One region of the Bacillus sp. EB V-12 genome, then DNA from elsewhere that is predicted to be linked to it. Evidence: predicted binding sites of a transcription regulator. Region 1 holds the regulator's gene; each other region holds the start of a gene.
What was found. The regulator NrdR, encoded in region 1, represses ribonucleotide reductase genes. The targets are predictions, from matches to a motif close to AACACNATATATNGTGTT.
Positions count from the first base shown of each region.

Region 2: ACZDYH_RS05390 (anaerobic ribonucleoside triphosphate reductase) is a predicted target of NrdR. The motif match lies at 3,762-3,779, and genes of this name have one in related genera.
Region 3: nrdI (class Ib ribonucleoside-diphosphate reductase assembly flavoprotein NrdI) is a predicted target of NrdR. The motif match lies at 2,067-2,084, and genes of this name have one in related genera.

Region 1 is NZ_JBUXJL010000001.1:101,843-108,231, forward strand. It holds gene ACZDYH_RS00545 (glyceraldehyde-3-phosphate dehydrogenase) at 1-784, shown strand, start outside; gene speD (adenosylmethionine decarboxylase) at 1,175-1,558, shown strand; gene nrdR (transcriptional regulator NrdR) at 1,842-2,303, shown strand; gene ACZDYH_RS00560 (replication initiation and membrane attachment family protein) at 2,456-3,865, shown strand; gene dnaI (primosomal protein DnaI) at 3,899-4,837, shown strand; gene ACZDYH_RS00570 (DUF4177 domain-containing protein) at 4,869-5,066, opposite strand; gene ytxC (putative sporulation protein YtxC) at 5,301-6,182, shown strand; T-box leader at 6,214-6,389, shown strand, end outside.
Region 2 is NZ_JBUXJL010000001.1:1,016,703-1,023,091, reverse strand. It holds gene ACZDYH_RS05405 (S1C family serine protease) at 1-512, opposite strand, end outside; gene ACZDYH_RS05400 (response regulator transcription factor) at 715-1,392, opposite strand; gene nrdG (anaerobic ribonucleoside-triphosphate reductase activating protein) at 1,411-1,863, opposite strand; gene ACZDYH_RS05390 (anaerobic ribonucleoside triphosphate reductase) at 1,860-3,719, opposite strand; gene plsY (glycerol-3-phosphate 1-O-acyltransferase PlsY) at 3,945-4,541, shown strand; gene ACZDYH_RS05380 (HesB/YadR/YfhF family protein) at 4,650-4,940, shown strand; gene ACZDYH_RS05375 (acyl-CoA thioesterase) at 4,967-5,386, opposite strand; gene ACZDYH_RS05370 (glycoside hydrolase family 18 protein) at 5,496-6,389, shown strand, end outside.
Region 3 is NZ_JBUXJL010000002.1:581,114-587,502, forward strand. It holds gene ACZDYH_RS09580 (hypothetical protein) at 1-94, shown strand, start outside; gene ACZDYH_RS09585 (GNAT family N-acetyltransferase) at 130-708, opposite strand; gene ACZDYH_RS09590 (hypothetical protein) at 1,043-1,237, shown strand; gene ACZDYH_RS09595 (hypothetical protein) at 1,338-1,655, shown strand; gene nrdI (class Ib ribonucleoside-diphosphate reductase assembly flavoprotein NrdI) at 2,133-2,492, shown strand; gene nrdE (class 1b ribonucleoside-diphosphate reductase subunit alpha) at 2,479-4,563, shown strand; gene nrdF (class 1b ribonucleoside-diphosphate reductase subunit beta) at 4,645-5,613, shown strand; gene ACZDYH_RS09615 (GntR family transcriptional regulator) at 5,830-6,210, shown strand; gene ACZDYH_RS09620 (ABC transporter ATP-binding protein) at 6,207-6,389, shown strand, end outside.

The sequences.
Region 1 (6,389 bases):
GCCTTGGACAGATTTAGGTGTTGAAGTTGTAATTGAAGCAACTGGTAAATTTAATTCAAAAGAAAAAGCAATTCTTCACGTTGAAGCTGGAGCGAAAAAAGTTATTTTAACAGCGCCTGGTAAAAATGAAGATGTAACAATTGTAGTTGGTGTGAACGAAGACCAATTAGATATTACAAAACATACTGTTATTTCAAATGCATCTTGTACAACAAATTGTTTAGCGCCTGTTGTGAAGGTGTTAGATGAGCAGTTTGGAATTGAAAACGGTTTAATGACGACAGTTCACGCTTATACAAATGACCAAAAAAATATTGATAACCCACATAAAGATTTAAGAAGAGCACGTGCTTGCGGACAATCAATCATTCCGACAACGACAGGTGCTGCGAAAGCGCTAGCAAAAGTTCTTCCACATTTAAACGGAAAACTTCATGGTATGGCACTTCGTGTACCAACACCAAACGTGTCTCTTGTTGATTTAGTAGTAGATGTAAAACGCGATGTGACAGTTGAAGCTATTAACGATGCATTCAAAACTGTTGCAAACGGTGCGTTAAAAGGTATTGTAGAATTCAGCGAAGAGCCTTTAGTATCTATCGACTTTAATACAAATACACACTCAGCTATTATCGATGGTTTATCTACAATGGTAATGGGTGATCGTAAAGTGAAAGTACTTGCTTGGTATGATAACGAGTGGGGCTACTCTCGTCGTGTTGTAGATCTTGTAACGTTAGTTGTTCAAGAGTTAGCGAAACAAGAAAATGTGCAACACATTTAAGGGAATAAGGGAGGAGAGGGCAAGGCAATATTTGCCCTCTTTTTTTAATTTTTTCTGAAAAGGAAAAAAATTATATAAGTATATTTTAAAAAGTGGACATACCACGAAACGTTGTGATTACTGCATTTGTGAATCGTTTATTTTTTTTAGGGAAAAGTAAAGAGGAAAATATGACAGAAAATCGAAAAAACTGTTGTTGCAAAATGAAAATAAACAAAGTATACTAACACTCGTAAACTTAAGAGCTGAGGTACGTAGTCACTACTTAAAGGGTTAGGACCTCTCTGGACTAACTTTCCCCCGTGGTAGTGGAGCAAGCCAAATTGCAAATTAGTTTTCAATTCGAACAGTTAGAATAAATTTACAAGGGGGAACTGTAGAATGGATACTATGGATACGATGGGTCGTCACGTGATCGCTGAACTTTGGGATTGCGATTTCGACAAGCTTAATGACATGCCGTATATTGAACAATTATTTGTGGATGCAGCACTAAGAGCTGGTGCTGAAGTGCGTGAGGTTGCTTTCCATAAATTTGCACCACAAGGTGTAAGTGGAGTAGTAATTATCTCAGAATCACATTTAACAATTCATAGCTTTCCGGAGCACGGTTACGCAAGTATTGATGTTTATACTTGTGGGGATCGTATTGATCCAAATGTTGCTGCAGAATATATTGCAGAGGGTTTAAACGCGAAAACGCGTGAGAGCATCGAGCTTCCTCGAGGCACTGGTAGCTTCGAAATTAAGCAGAGAGAAACAAAAGCTCTTTAAAAAAGAACATAATTGATTTAAAATGTAAAGAGGTGTATAATGCACCTCTTTTTTAGTTTATAAAAAAGGGAAAATATAACGTACTCGTTAGTTGAATAAATTGGACTCTTGCAAATGAGGTAGTGCCCTATATACCATCTTATTTTTAAGGATGAGATGATAAAGTGATGCGCTGGAACTTAAAGTGGTAAGAGAGTTAGAATGAGTTATATAATATTGTATATATATTTTAGGTGAAGTGAGTAGAGAAAAATAAAGAGTATAGTGTAAAGGAGTGAATGAATTGCGTTGTCCATCCTGTTCTCATAATGGTACAAGAGTGTTAGATTCGCGTCCGGTAGACGAGGGGCGCTCTATTCGAAGAAGGAGAGAGTGTGAAAGCTGCTTAAGTCGCTTTACGACCTTTGAAAGGGTAGAAGAGTCACCTCTTATCGTTGTAAAAAAAGAAGGCACACGAGAAGAGTTTAATAAAGAAAAGATTTTACGCGGTTTAATTAAAGCGTGTGAAAAAAGACCAGTATCTTTAAGACAATTAGAAGAAGTAACACAAAGCGTGGAACGTGAACTGCGTAATTTAGGTATATCAGAAGTGAAAAGTGATATGATTGGTGAAATTGTTATGGAAGAACTTCGCGATATTGATGATGTTGCTTACGTACGTTTTGCTTCTGTATATCGTCAATTTAAAGATTTAAATGTATTTATTGAAGAATTAAAAGATATACTGCAAAAAGAAAGAGAGTAGAAGTTGTATTTTATTCTCTTTACATACCGTAAGTAATAGGATAAGAGAGCTAGAAGCGCAAGCTAATAGCTCTTTTTCACTAAGAATTTATATAATGAAGATAGAACGAATGAAGTAGAGGATAGATTGGATGAGAGAAAGGAAAAGCAAGAATGGAAAAACAGTCATGGATGGAGCTATTGCCGATTGATCGTTATAAAGTAAGTGCGAAAGGACTACTGCACAATTACGACCGAAAAGTGTTAACGATGTTGTATCAGCCGTTAATAGGTAGTAGAGCTTTTAGCTTATACATGACACTATGGGGAGAGCTTGAGCAAGATCGTGTATTTGGAAAAGAGAATACGCATCATTCCCTTATGGTGACTATGCAAATGCAACTTCCTGAAGTATATGAGGAACGAGTAAAGTTAGAGGCAATTGGGCTTTTGAAGGTATATATTAAGAAAGAAAAAGATATTCGAATGTTCATATATGAGTTGCAACCACCTTTATCTCCGAAGCAGTTTTTTGATGATATTGTTTTAAGTATCTTTTTATACAATCGATTGAGCAGGACAAAATATAATCAAGTAAAGCAATATTTCTTAGAAGAAGAATTTGATTTTGCTTCTTATGAAAATGTTACGCGTTCTTTCAATGATGTGTTTGGTTCGTTTAATCCAGGACAGCTTGAGCATGCGCAAGAAGACCTTCGTATTCCAAAAACGACAACTATGCCAAGTAACGAGAAGGGAGACGCTCCGAAAGTTTGGAATGATTTCTTTGATTTCTCTTTATTTATAGATGGATTGTCCGCTCTTGTTCCTAAAAAGGCGATTACAGATCAAGTGAGAGACTGCGTTATAACACTTGCTTACGTGTATGGTGTAGATGTGTTATCGATGCAAAATATCGTTCTTGGTGCAGTGACAGAGATGCAAACAATTGATATGGAGAGGCTTAGAAAAGGAGCGCGCGATTGGTATCAATTTGAAAATGGTCAAGCATTACCGGTATTAAGTGAAAGAGTACAGCCTCATGCTGCACGTACGATGAAAGAGAAAGAGCCTTCATCGCAAGAGGAGATGCTAATAAAGCAACTAGAGGAAATCTCACCAAAACAACTATTGAAAGAGATTTCTGGTGGTGCAGAGGCAACGAAAGCGGACTTGCAGATCGTTGAAGATGTCATGATTAATCAAAAATTGACACCAGGAGTTGTGAATGTACTTATTTATTACGTTATGCTACGCTCAGATATGAAACTTGCGAAAACGTATGTCGAGAAGATTGCTGGGCATTGGGCACGTAAAAAGGTCGGTACAGTAGCGGACGCGATGGCGTTAGCGAAAGAAGAGAACCGTCAGTATCAAGAGTGGGCTGAGACGAAGAAAAAAGGCCGTACGGCGAAGAAAACGGTGCGGAAAGAAATGGTGCCAGATTGGCTTAAGGAAGAAGAGCCGAAAGAACAAGAGAAAGAAACAGAGAAGAAAGATGTAAGTGTAGAAAAAGATGCAAGTACGCTAGAAGATGAAAGAAAACGACTAGAAGAAGTGTTAAAAAAATATAAGCGTGATTAATAGAAGAGAATGAACGCTCTTTGAGGTGAGAAAATGGAGCATATTCAAAATTCATTTGCAAAATTAATGGAAAATGAAAACTTTAAAAATAGATATGAAGTATTAAAGGCAGAAGTAATGGCGCATCCGCGTGTGAAAGAATTTATAGACGAACATAAGGGTGAAGTAACGACTTCTATGATTGAGCGCAGTCTTGTGAAGTTATATGAATATATTGGACAAAGTGTAGGTTGCGTGGATTGTCCGGATTTAGGCTCATGTAAAAATATGCTACAAGGGTACGAGCCAAAGCTTGTTATTCAAGGGAAGATGATTGATATTCAATACGATCGCTGCGTTAGAAAAGTAGCGCATGACGAGAGAAAGAAATATGAAAAACTTGTTCAAAGTGTATATATGCCAACGGATATTTTACAGGCAACTATGGAAAACTTAGATCCTTCTGATTTAAATGCACGTATAGATGCGATTGGTGCAGCGAATGAATTTTTAAGTACATATGAACCAGGTAAAAAAGCACAAGGTTTATATTTGTACGGTAAATTTGGTGTAGGAAAAACGTATTTGTTAGGAGCAATAGCGAACGAGCTTGCTCGAAAGAAAATAAGTTCGATGCTCGTATACTTCCCGGAATTTTTACGTGAAATTAAAAGTTCAATTCAAGATAATTCGATTGGTGAGAAGATTGATGCGGTTAAACGCGTACAAGTTTTAATGTTAGATGATATTGGGGCAGAAGCGATGTCAAGCTTTGTCCGTGACGATGTACTCGGTGCAATCTTACAATTCCGTATGTTAGAAAACTTACCGACGTTCTTTACGTCTAATTTTGATTTTAAACAACTGGAACACCATTTAACGTATACGCAGCGTGGCGAGGCTGAAGAAATGAAGGCAGCACGTATTATGGAACGAATTAAATATTTAGCGAAACCAATTCCGATTGGTGGGAAAAACCGTCGTCATAAGTAAAAGAGCAAGCTGAGAAGCTTGCTCTTTTGTATTATAGTGATATTTTCTTTTCAAATATGAGGTCGAAATATTCAGGTTGTCCAGAACTGCCAATCGTAGGGGCAACAATCTGTACGAACCTCCAGCCATTTCTAGCATGTTCTTGAATAATTTCTTGGTAGTCTTCAGCTGGTTTTGAGCGAGTGAACCCCCAATGTAGTTCGACTTTTACGAATTTATATTCAAACATTCGGATAACCCCTTTTATTGATAAGTAAAGTATACAATAAAAATTCATAGTAGCTTGTATCATTTTTTTCTCCCTCCCTTAATATATATAAAATTAGCAAGCCATATTGAGTGGATTTTCTAACGATAGGAAATGTAATTCTACTAAGAGTGAACTTCACGTGGAACGGACTCTTATAGGATTTGTAACGTATAGATACAGTCCTTTAGAGCGGGGATAAAAGGGGGGACAAAAGTGATTGAAATTTGCTTCGAAGAAAAAAATGATGCTATGCACGTATATAGACAATTGCTGAAAAGAGCGGAAGTGTTATATAAGGAAACGAGTGTGTATTTACAGGAACAAAAAGTGGTGATTCACATACCAGTACGTGAATCGAATTATATTGAAAAGATCTTATTGCCAGTAATGGTGTATTTCATTGTGAATGTGAAACAAAATGAGTGGATTTATACGATTTTAAAAGAAAAGTTTTTTTATGAAGAACAAGAAGAGTGTCATCAAATATTGCACATGGCACATGAGATTTTAAAGGGAAAAAGAAAAGGTGTAGCTCAGGATTTAACGCGTAACGCATTTGAGTCATATATTAAGTCTTCTTTAAATAATTGGCTTTGTGATCCGCTCTCATTCTCGTTTTCATCATATATCCGTTTTCGTCTTCGTACATATAGGGAAATGGTGGCTAAACTTGCGGAAGTGGCAATTGATGAATATAAGATGGAGCAAGAATACCAAATGTTCATTGAGACGCTTCGGCAACAAGTAAGTAGCCGTAAATCACGTTTGTCTTGCGTGCATCTTATTTTTGATGAAAGCTTTATCTTTTATGATGATAAAGGTAGACGTTTAAAACAGGAGAAGTTGGTCCAATATATAGATGAGGAATTATTAAAGCAAAATGATGTATATATTGATACGAAAGTAATTGCGCCGCTTCTTTCTATTTCGCCCAAAAAGATTTATTTATATACGAAAGAACAAGACCATAATATGATAATTACTTTGCGAAATGTGTTCCAAGAACGGGTCCAATTACATGGATTACATGATTTTGAGCGCAATGTGAAAAATTTAAAAAATAAAGGTAACGCCCTTGATTTTCTAAGTTTTTGAGCATATAATTACCTACATAAATGAAATATATTGAAATGTCATGATGAGGACATGAGTAGTTTTCTACGATTTTCAGAGAGGGAAGCCTTAGGGTGTGAGCTTCCTAGTACGGGATTATTACTTACCACCTCTAAACTTTAGCAGTGAACGGTTTTCTAGTAATTGCTAACGGACAACACCGTTATGTTGAACTTGAGCAATTAACAA
Region 2 (6,389 bases), 910 kb from region 1:
CAAGGGTCCTTACCAACTAATTTCGCATCAACTTGCTTTCCGTCGCTCAGCTTCACAGCAAGTTTATTTGCTCCATCTACTACGTGGTTGTTTGTTACAATATATGCTTTATTTCCTGCTTTTTTATAAATAACACCTGATCCTGAACCGGCTTGTTGTTCTTGACCTGTCGGTTGCATTGCAAATGGATCAACACTTTGTTGCATATTAATAACACCTACAACAACATCTTTCGCCCCTTCAATCATACCAGGTAAATCAGTTTCATTTTTCGCTTTATTTACAACAGGAACTACAGTACCTTCTACTTTTGAATCCGAACTAAATGATGATACTGGCGCTCCATTATTTTGAGCCCATGGCATATATGGTGCTGCAAAACTAATCGAAACCGCTCCGACTACAGCTCCCACTAAACCTGTGAAGAAATAGCCTTTTTTACTACCTGATTTTCTCACTTCTCTCGTTTCACTATGCTCTTCATTTAAATTTGGTCCGTCGTAATATCCCATGTTTTATTTCCCCTCTCTGGTGAATTCGTATTTTCAGTATAGTCACGTTTTGTGTCCTTCTTGTGAACTCATCGTGAAATCCAATTAAAAAAATACACTTATCTAACATTGTAGATAAAAAAGTATTTTTTGTACATTTTACCTTCAAAAGAGAGTATAAAATTACCATTTCCCTAGGCTAAATTACACAAATCGTTCTAGATTATTCTTCAAATTTATAACCAACTCGAATAACAGTACCGATATGCTTCGCTTTATCTCCTAGCTTATTTCGAAGTTTTTTAATATGGGTATCAACCGTTCGGTCATCACCGTAATAGTCATATCCCCATAACTGGTCTAATAAATGTTGACGTGATAACACAATTCCTTTGTTCTCCATTAAATACACAAGAAGTTCAAATTCTTTATGTGTCAATATAATTTCTTCTCCATCTACTAAAACAGTTCTAGATAGACGATTCACTTCTATTCCAGCTAAAGACATAGCATTTTCTTCCGCTACTCCTACCGCACCATCCGCACGTTTCAATAACGTCTTTGCACGAGCTACTAATACTTTCGGGCTAAATGGTTTCGTTACATACTCGTCTGCACCTAATTCGAAACCTAGCAATGTATCATCCTCATCCGAACGCGCTGTCAACATAATAATTGGTACTGCTGATTCTTTTCTAATTCTTCTACAAACAGACCATCCATCTATTTCCGGTAACATAATATCTAACATAATTAAATCAATTTCATGCTCTGCAAATAACTCTAACGCTTTTTTTCCATCTTCTGCTTCGATTACTTCAAAGCCTTCATTACGAAAATAATCACTAACAATTTCACGTAATCTTCTTTCATCTTCAACAAGCAATACCGTTTTGTTCATATAATCTATCCCGCCTTTTTACTCTTTCAATCGAATAATACGTTGATTGGAGCTTCCGCGAAATGGAAGTGTTAAATCTTTTTCCTCAATTTCAAACCTTCCATCGACTAAAACATCCCCATAATGTAACAACTCTATCATATCATTATTTTGAGAACTCTGTATCTCTTCTAACGTATAACCTGTATACATCCATAGGTTTTTTTTCAAATCTTTCACGATTTTTGCTACCATTTTCACTTCAGCAGCTTGAAAAAATGGATCTCCACCTGAAAATGTTACATCAGTTAATGGATTACTTGCAATCTCTTTCACAATTTCTTCTACTGTCATTTCCGTTCCGTTGCAAATATTCCACGATTTCGGATTGTGGCAACCAACGCAACGATGCGGACAGCCCGCAAAAAACACGACTGTCCGCAATCCTTCTCCATCTACTACACTATCATGAATAATATTCATCACTTTCATTTATGTTTCACCCGATCTATCTCTTCACTACGTTTCGCACTATTCCACTTTGACATATCTCCTACAAGATAGCCTGTTATACGGCGAATTCTTTCTATATTAGCCTCATCTTCATTCCCGCAACTTGGACATTCATTCCCAATAACCCCGTGATAACTACAGCACTTACAACGGTCAACAGGATGATTAATTGAACCGTATCCAACGCCATGTTCTGCCATGGCTTGTACAATTTGTTTTAATGCCTTTTTGTTATGCATTGCTGCTCCGTCTAGTTCAATATAAGTAATATGTCCCCCGTTACATAGAGCATGAAACGGGCCTTCTAAACGGATTTTATTTATCGCTTGAATGTTATAATAAACTGGAATATGGAATGAATTCGTATAGTAATTATGGTTCGTTATACCGCTAATCACGCCAAATTCTTTTCTATCTTTTTTCACAAACTTCCCTGATAATCCTTCTGCTGGAGTTGCAATTACTGAGAAATTCAGTTGATGTTCTTCTGTCGCTTTATCCATTCTATCTCTCATAAAGGAAATAATTTCATACCCAAGTTTCCATGATTCTTCATCTTCCCCATGATGCTTTCCTGTTAAAGCTACTAAACATTCCGCAAGACCGATAAAACCAATACTTAACGTCCCTTGTTTTAAAATCGAGGCTACGGAGTCTTCAGGCTGCAACGTTTCTCCACCACGCCATACACCTTGTGAATATAAAAACTGAAAATCTCTTGCTCGCTTCGTACATTGATACGCAAATCTTTCTAATAACTGCTTAATTCCTAAATCTAAATAATAGTTTAGCGCTTCAAAAAACGCTTCTTTTGAACCACTAATTAACGCTAATTTCACTAAATTAATAGACGTAAATGATAAATTCCCTCTACCAATCGCTGTTTCTTCTCCATGTATATTAGACATAACACGAGTACGACATCCCATGTAACATACTTCACTTTCTGGTCTTCCATCATAATGCACTGCATTAAACGGAGCATCTAAAAATGAAAAGTTAGGGAATAATCGCTCTGCGGTTGTCTCTAATGCTAATTCAAATAAATCGTAGTTCGGATCACTTTCTTCAAAATTCACACCTTTTTTCATCTTGAAAATTTGAATCGGAAAAATCGGTGTCTCTCCTTTACCAAGTCCAGCTTGTGTCGCTTTTAAAAGTTGTTTAATTAACATTCTTCCTTCTTTCGATGTATCTGTTCCATAATTAATAGAAATAAACGGTACTTGTCCTCCGCCCCTACTATGCATACTATTCGAATTATGAACGAAAGCCTCACACGCTTGATACGTATCATTTTCCGTTTCTTTCCATGAAAATTCTTCTATTTGTTCTTTCGTAAGCGGATATGATTGTAATCGTTTTTTATGTCTCTCAATTGTTTTTCGTACATAAGGTGCTAAATCAATATCAAAGAGTGCAAACGATTGACCACCATGCTGCATATTTTGATTCGCTTGAAAAATAATAGACGAAAGAGCCAATGCACTTTTAATGTCTTGCGGTTGTCTCATATGTCCATGTCCAGTATGAAAACCATTAGCAAGCATTTGCGCTAACGGAATTTGTGAACAAGTCGTCGTTCCTGTTGCATAAAAATCTAAATCATGTGGATATAATATATTTTCATTTATCGCTTTTTTCACTTGATCTGACAATAAATTCTCAACAGCATAATATTTTGCACTCTCAGATGCGAACGTTCCCATTACGCCCATTGGAGAGCGGCCGTCTACATTTGCATTTTCTTGCATCAAATCTTGTTCATTGCCGTGGACTATTGTCTCAAACACTTTCATTAATTCTTCTTCTCCACGTGTATTATTTTGTAACATTTATAACCCTCCACCAATATGTTGTTATCTTTTGATTAAAATGTTACTACATATAGTCTTACTGTTTCTGTGAGAAATGTAACATTACTGTGAAATTTTTTTCACGAAATAATGAATTTTTCATTTACAAAAAAGAAATGTGCTCTTTACAAATGTATGGTACAATATACGGGAAAAACTCTTTTTACCCTTTATCAACACATTTGAATAAAGGAGACTGAACTTATGGTTACTACATATCTTTTATTTATCGTTGCCTACTTACTTGGCTCGATTCCATTTGCACTAGTTGTTGGAAAAATCGGCTACGGAATCGATATTCGTGAGCACGGGAGCGGTAATCTAGGCGGAACAAACACATTCCGCACATTAGGGAAAAAAGCAGGTTTTACCGTTACAATTGCTGACATTTTAAAAGGGACATTAGCAACAAGTCTACCAATGATTTTCGGATTAGATATTCATCCACTATGGTTCGGGTTAGCGGCTGTTCTTGGACATGTCTATCCAATCTTCGCGAAATTCCGCGGTGGTAAAGCAGTTGCAACTTCTGCTGGGGTGCTATTATGCTATTCACCAGTTGTTTTTGCAATATTGGCTGTTGTATTTTTCACCCTTTTATTTACAACAAGATACGTATCACTTTCTTCTATGGTAACAGCAGTTGTTGCTGTTATTGCATCCATTGTTAGCGGGGATAAAATCTTCATTATTGCGATGTGTTTATTAGCAGGTATGGTTATTTATAAACACCGTGCAAATATCGGACGAATTATAAATAAAACTGAACCAAAAGCAAACTTTTCAAAAAAGCAAAAATAAGATCGTAACCCACATAACGCAAAAAGAAAACGTGAAGCATATTAATAGCGTCTTTTTGCGTTATTTTTTATACTAAAGAAAAAGCAACATAATTTGGAGGAACTATACATGAATCTTTCCGTAACAAAAGAAGCAGCACAATGGTATAAAACTGAATTAAACTTACAATCAAATGAAACACTACGCTTTTTCGTACAATACGGTGGTTGCAGTACTGTGCAAAAAGGACTTTCTTTAGGTATTCGTAAAGATGATCCTGCACATCCTGCTGTTCAAATTCAAGAAGAAGGTATTAATTTCTTTATTGAAGGCGATGATGAATGGTTCTTCGATGGACATAATTTATCTGTTACACTTAACGAAGGTGACGACTTCCCACAATTTAATTATGAAAAATAAAAAAACGTGGCTTCTGCCACGCTTTTTTATTTTTTCTTAATTTCCTCATATTTCGCATACCACTCAGGATATAACTTTTTAAATGATACAGGGCGGAACCCTTCTTTTTTCGCACAAATATTCGTTGTGCTTGCAGTAATACACAGTTCACCATCACCATTATATATTTCATATCCATATACAACGCGAAGTGGGCTCACAGTATCTACCCATGTTTTTACGCTTGCTTTTTCTCCGTAACGCATCGCTTTACGGTATGAAATTTGTAAATCTAACACAGGAGAAATAATTCCTTCTTTCTCCATTTCAACATATGAAAAACCTAAATCTTGTATAAGTTTCGTGCGACCTAACTCAAGCCACACTAAGTAGTTTGAATGGTAAACAACACCCATTTGATCTGTTTCCGCATAACGGATTTCAACTTCATGTTCTGCTACAAACATATGTATTCGCCTTCTTTCACTTCTGCTACCTTGCATACATTTAATCATAATACAGTGACATCAAAAATAAAATAAAAATAGTGAATCTTTTCCCGAAAGGAGCAAGCATATGATTCAAATTGTAACGGTTCGTAGTGGTGATAGCGTATATAGCTTGGCATCAAAATATGGATCAACACCTGACGAAATAGTAAAAGACAATGGATTAAATCCAGCTGAAACGCTCGTTGTTGGTCAGGCACTTATCGTTAATACGAAAGGGAATAATTATTATGTACAGCCTGGTGACAGCCTATATCGAATCTCTCAAACATATAATGTCCCCCTCGCTAGTTTAGCTAAAGTTAATAATTTATCTTTAAAATCTATTCTCCATGTCGGACAACAATTATACGTACCAAAAGGTACAAAACGAGCTGTAGAATCCATCGCTTATTTACAGCCTTCCACTATACCGATTAAAGAGAGTTTAGTTAATGCTACACGTGCCATCAATCCATTTTTAACATACTTAGCTTATTTTAGTTTTGAGGCAAAAAGAGATGGCACATTAAAAGAACCTACTGAAACAGCTAAAATCGCTAATATTGCAACGCAGGGTAAAACAATCCCTATGCTCGTTATTACAAATATTGAAAATGGTAATTTCAGTGCCGATCTAACATCGGTTATTTTACGCGACGCAACGATTCAAAACAAATTTATTACTAACATTTTGCAAACAGCTCAAAAATATGGCATGCGAGACATTCATTTCGATTTCGAGAGTGTAGCACCTGAAGACCGCGAGGCGTATAATCGCTTTTTACGAAATGTAAAAACACGCTTACCTAGCGGGTACACATTGAGCACAACTCTCGTACCGAAAACAAGTTCAAATCAAAAGGGAAAATTTTTCGAAGCTCACGATTATAAAGCGCAAGGGCAAATTGTTGATTTCGTCGTCATTATGACATATGACTGGGGATGGCAGGGCGGGCCACCGATGGCGATTTCTCCTATC
Region 3 (6,389 bases), on a different contig from region 1:
TTCGCCTATTTTGCATAGAAAGCCATGGGGATGTACAACATATACGTTTCACGAGGCGATGGATGGAAATATATTAAATACGAATTTAACATAAAAGCACACGATTTATATAAATCGTGTGCTTTCTTTTTAAGATACAGAAATTTTGACGTTTAATGGTTTTACGAGATGAGCATAAGGTTCGCCTACTAGCATAACAATTTCATCTTTTTTATAACCTAACTTTTCGTATAGTGAATAGGCGCGTGTGTTTTCTAAATTAACAAGTAAAGCGATTTTTTCATGCCCTTTTTCAGTTGCATAGATTTCGGCAGCTTCAATTAATTTAGAACCGATACCTTTTCCGCCGTGTGCACTTGAAACTGATAGTGTATCAATGTAATACTCATCAAGCTCAGCTTCTTTTTCTAACGTAATTGATTCATCTTTATGTAATTCTCTTAAGTGATGTACAATTGGTGCGTCAAGCTGTGTTGCTTCACTACCGTGATAAGCGACAATAACTCCAACTGCACTCTCGTCTTGTTCATAGACAAAACAGTTTTCGTAGCTCAGACGGTTATTTTCTTTTGAGAACCATGTCTCAAGTCCTAGTAATACTTCTGCTTCATCTGTGCTACCTGTGATTTTTTCAGCAATTTCATGCAGAGCATTATACAATAAAGGAGCTATTGCCATTGCATCTGTCTTTTTTGCTTTCCGAATCATAGTATCCCTCCTAGTTCTATTTGTATATTGTAGCATAGTGGTATGGAACTTTGCATAATTGAATGCCGAAATGTTTGATATAGAGAAGTAGCTATGTTAGTATATGATATTTAGTGGACATATAGTAAAACGATATTGTTTGCGAAATAACGAAAATAAAATCATGGCATAACAACGAGATAAAGTGAAACGTTAATCAGTAAGATTTTTTGTTCATTCCACGACTGATTAGTAGTCAACACCAATCGCACTACCTGCAAATAGCGGGATAAATTTACAGTTGTTGACCTATAGAATATACGATAAAATAAAATATTGCAGAGAGGTGAAATACATGGATAAAGAATTAGCAAATACAATTTTAGATCAGCTAAAAAATGGTGAAATAAAGGAGTATGTTGTTACGAAAGATGTATTTTATACGTTCAGAGAAGTTGTTGTAAATAGAGAAGACTTTAAGCATTTCATTGGTAACGCACAGCGAGGCGGGCAAGTGATTTATACATATTCAGAAACGCCACGTTCATAAAGGGGAATTTTGATCAGCAGGGCATCTCTCACTGATTAGTAGCCTTTCACCAATCGGACGTTTAATGCGGGATAAATAAAAGATAAAGGAGAGGGGAATTATGGGCGATTTTAAACAAGGCATTTTACCACATTGGGATTATATGTGGAAAGATAGAGCCGGCAATCGATTTATGGGAATGGTTATGTATCCAGAGAAACGAAAATGTTCAGCAAAAATGCTTCAGAAAATAAAAAGAGCATATGAAGAAGCAGTAGAAATTAAAGTAACTGTACAAGTTCGACATACATATCAGTACGTAGAAGGAATGATTGTATACTTTGATGAAGAGGCTCCGGTATGTACAATGATTGATAAAGATGAAAATCCGCATCATATATTTGTAAAAGATATTTTGCGCATTGAGCACTCTGAATAAACTTTTCATAAATAAATTGAAGTTCCATAATAATAATCTTTTTCTATAATAGTTATCTTTTAGTATGTAACGAGAAACGAAAGTATATGTATAATATATTTAATAAGGTAAATTTGATAAATGTAATCGTTTTTTAGAGCAGATTATAGTTTCATATCTGTTCTTTTTTGCGTGATGCTGGAGAAATATATTTCTTCAGCATCTACCGTTTTATGACAAAATATATTGTTAACTTTTTTAAAAATAAGGTTAAATTCGTTGACAACTTTTTTGAAAAGCACTTTATTGACATGAGTTTTAGAATGTTGTTTCATAGTCATTGTATTGAAAAAAAACGGCTATCATGTCGAAAAGTAAAAGTTAAAAAAAGAAAGAATTTATACATATATCTTGTGTCTTATTTTGAAACGTAATACAATATATAGAGAAATCAAGAACAACATATAGAGAATATAGATTTGAGAGGGAGGGTCGGAAATGTTAGTTGCATATGATTCTATGACAGGAAACGTGAAGCGTTTCATTCACAAATTAAATATGCCGGCCGTTCAAATTGATGAAGATCTAGTAATAGATGAAGACTTTATTCTTATTACGTATACAACAGGTTTTGGCAATGTACCAGAACGTGTTTTAGACTTTTTAGAGCGCAATAATGAAAAATTAAAAGGCGTATCTGCAAGCGGCAATCGTAACTGGGGAGACATGTTCGGTGCAAGTGCTGACAAGATTTCTACTAAATATGAAGTGCCTATTGTATCAAAATTTGAGTTATCTGGAACAAATAACGATGTAGAATATTTTAAGGAAAGGGTGCGGGAGATTGCGACACATTGAACTGAATAATGAAATCACGCAAATGCAGGACGGTTTTTATCAGCTTCATAAAGATAAAGAGGCATTAGAAGTCTTTATGGAAGAAGCTAGAGAGAATACCGTTCCTTTTAATAGCGTGGCAGAGCGAATGGAGTATATGAAAGAACATGATTACTATTACAACGTTCTGGACGAGTATAGCTTGGAGGAAGTAGAGGAAGTATATAACATCGCTTATGGTGAAAACTTCGAGTTCCAATCTTATATGGCAGCATCTAAGTTCTACAAAGATTATGCGTTAAAAACGAATGATCAAAAACAATACTTAGAAAGCTATGAAGATCGTGTAGCAATTGTTTCATTATACTTAGGACGCGGTGATGTTTCGAAGGCAAGACAATTCGCAAGCATGATTGTAAAACAAAACTACCAACCAGCGACACCAACCTTTTTAAATGCGGGAAGAAGCAGAAGAGGAGAAATGGTGTCTTGTTTCTTGTTAGAGATGGACGATAGCTTAAATTCGATCGGCTTTAACATTAATACTGCGATGCAATTATCGAAAATCGGCGGGGGAGTAGCTTTAAACTTATCTAAGCTACGCGCACGCGGTGAGCAAATTAAAGGTATCGACAACGCTGCAAGTGGCGTAGTACCTGTTATGAAATTGCTTGAAGATTCGTTTTCATATGCGAATCAGCTTGGCCAACGAAAAGGTGCCGGTGCAGTATATTTAAACATTTTCCATTGGGATATTATTGAATTCCTTGATACAAAAAAAATAAATGCCGATGAGAAGAGCCGTATTCAGTCTCTATCAATCGGAATTATCGTTCCAAGTAAGTTCTTTGAGCTTGCTGAGAAAAACGAACCTTTCCATGTTTTCGCGCCTTATACGGTTTATAAAGAATATGGCAAGCATTTAGATGATATTGACATTGATGAAATGTACGATGAATTAATGAGCAATCCGAAAGTGAAGAAGAAGCCACTAGATATTAGTGCACGTGATATGCTTATTAAAATCGCTATGATTCAGCTTGAGTCTGGTTACCCATACTTAATGTTTAAATCAAATGCAAATAATCAACATCCATTGAAGGATATTGGAACTGTGAAGATGTCGAACTTATGTACAGAAATCTTCCAGCTTCAAGAAACTTCAGAAATAAATGATTACGGTACAGATGACATTATCCGTCGTGATATTAACTGTAACTTAGGATCGTTAAATATCGTAAACGTAATGGAAAATAAAGAAATTCGTGAAGCAGTTCATGCGGGAATGGAAGCTTTAACAGCTGTTTCTGATATGACGATTATTCCGAATGCACCAACTGTGAAAAAAGCAAATGACGAGCTTCATTCAGTTGGACTTGGAGCAATGAACTTACACGGATATTTAGCAAAAAATAAAATCGCTTATGAAAGTGCAGAAGCGAAAGAATTCGCTCGTACATTCTTTATGATGTTAAATTACTACTCTATTGAGAAAAGTATGGAAATCGCTACAGAAAAAGGTGAGACATTTAAGGACTTCGATAAATCTGATTATGCGAATGGCACATACTTCGAAAAGTATGAAACGACAGATTACAGCCCAGTAACTGAAAAAGTTCAGCAACTATTTGAAGGAATTCATATTCCAACAAAAGAAGATTGGACAAGTTTAAAAGAGCAAGTACAGAAGAATGGTTTATACAACTCATATCGTCTTGCCATTGCTCCAACACAATCAATCAGTTACGTTCAAAATGCAACTTCAAGCGTAATGCCGATCGTAAGTCAAATCGAATCAAGAACATATGCGAATGCGACAACATATTATCCAATGCCGTATTTATCAAAAGATACGTTCTGGTACTATAAATCTTCTTACGATATGAATCAGTTTAAATTAATTGATTTAATCGCAGAAATTCAAGAACATATTGACCAAGGAATTAGTACAATTCTTTACGTTAATAGTGATATTTCAACACGTGAATTAGCACGTTACTACATCTATGCACATAAAAAAGGCTTAAAGAGTCTGTATTATACGAGAACACGTAAATTAAGCGTGGAAGAGTGTGTGGCTTGTACCGTTTAATATAAAAAGTGAGACATGATGAGCAGGGTTTTCTGAACCCTGCTCATGCTTAGTTATCATATTTAGAGAAGGGGCGATTTAATGCGTGCGGTAAACTGGAACAAAAAAGAAGATGATTTTAGTTTAATGTTTTGGAAGCAAAACATCGCTCAGTTTTGGACAGAAGAAGAAATTGCGGTTTCGTCTGACAAAAATACTTGGGTGCAATTATCGAAAGAAGAGCAAATTGCTTATAAGCGTGTATTAGGTGGTTTAACACTTTTAGATACGAAACAAGGTGGCGAAGGAATGCCACTTGTACTGGTTCATCTTGAAAATTTACAAGCGAAAAGTGTATTAGCTTTCATGGGAGCTATGGAAGAAGTACATGCGAAAAGTTATAGTCACATTTTCACAACATTAGCTACAGAAGAAGAGATTGATGATATTTTTGACTGGGTAGACAATCATCCGTTACTTGAGAAAAAAGCTGGTATTATTACTAGTTACTATCGTCGTTTATTAAAGCCTGAAGTAACAAAAAAAGAGTTATACATGGCAATGGTAGCAAGTGTGTTCTTAGAAAGTTACTTATTCTATAGCGGATTCTTCTATCCACTTTACTTAGCTGGTCAAGGAAAACTAACAGCAAGTGGTGAGATTATCAACTTGATAATTCGTGATGAGTCAATTCACGGCGTATTCGTCGGTATTTTAGCACAACAAATCTTCGCAGAACTTTCTGCAGAAGAGCAACAAGAAGTGCAAAAAGAAACACAAGATTTATTAATGGAACTATATGAAATTGAAATGGCCTATACAGAAGAAATTTACACTTCTATCGGTCTTGTAGAAGATGTAAATCGTTTCGTTCGTTACAATGCGAATAAAGGGCTTATGAACTTAGGACTTGAGCCGAAGTTTGAAGAAGAAGAAATTAACCCAATCGTTTTAAATGGTTTACGTACAGATACGAAAAACCATGATTTCTTCTCTGTAAAAGGAAATGGTTACGTAAAAGCAACGAACGTTGAAAAGTTAGCTGACGATGACTTCGTGTTTAACTTTTAATATAGGATTATAAAGAAAAACTGTCTTATTCATTGATAAGACAGTTTTTCTTTATAATTTTGTTTACATAACACTATTATTTTTGTATAGCGATTTATATTTGGGAAGTTCTATTCGTTTAACGGATAGAACTTTTTTGTAATTAAATGGGTATTTACAAACCTTTTGTATCGGTGTATTATTTAACTAGTACACCGATACAAAAGGAGGGAAGAAATGAAAATAGAGTTTTCTCCAAATACACCAATTTACATTCAGGTAATGGAATACATAAAAAAAGAGATCGTAACAGGACATTTATTGCCTGGTGATAAAATTCCCTCTGTCCGTGAATTAGCGAGTGAATTACAAGTGAATCCAAATACGATTCAGCGTACATTTCAAGAGCTAGAACGGGATGGAGTTGTTGTCACACGTAGAGGAATGGGACGGTATGTAACGAATGAAGGGGAGAAAATTATGGAGCTGCGAAAAGAGATGGCGAAAGAATTACTTCATTCTTTTATAGATGGAATGGACAATTTAGGTTTTTCAGAAGAAGAAATTCTTACAATTCTTCGTTCTTCATTACATGATAAGAGGGAGGAGAGCCAATGACAGAGCTATTGAAAATAGAAAACTTATGGAAGAGATACGGATTAAAAGCAGTGATCCGTGAATTAAACATAGAGATTACGGAAGGGAAAATCGTTGGGCTTGTTGGAGATAACGGGAGCGGGAAAACGACGTTATTGAAAATGATTGCAGGCTTGCAACACCCTTCTGAAGGTAGTATT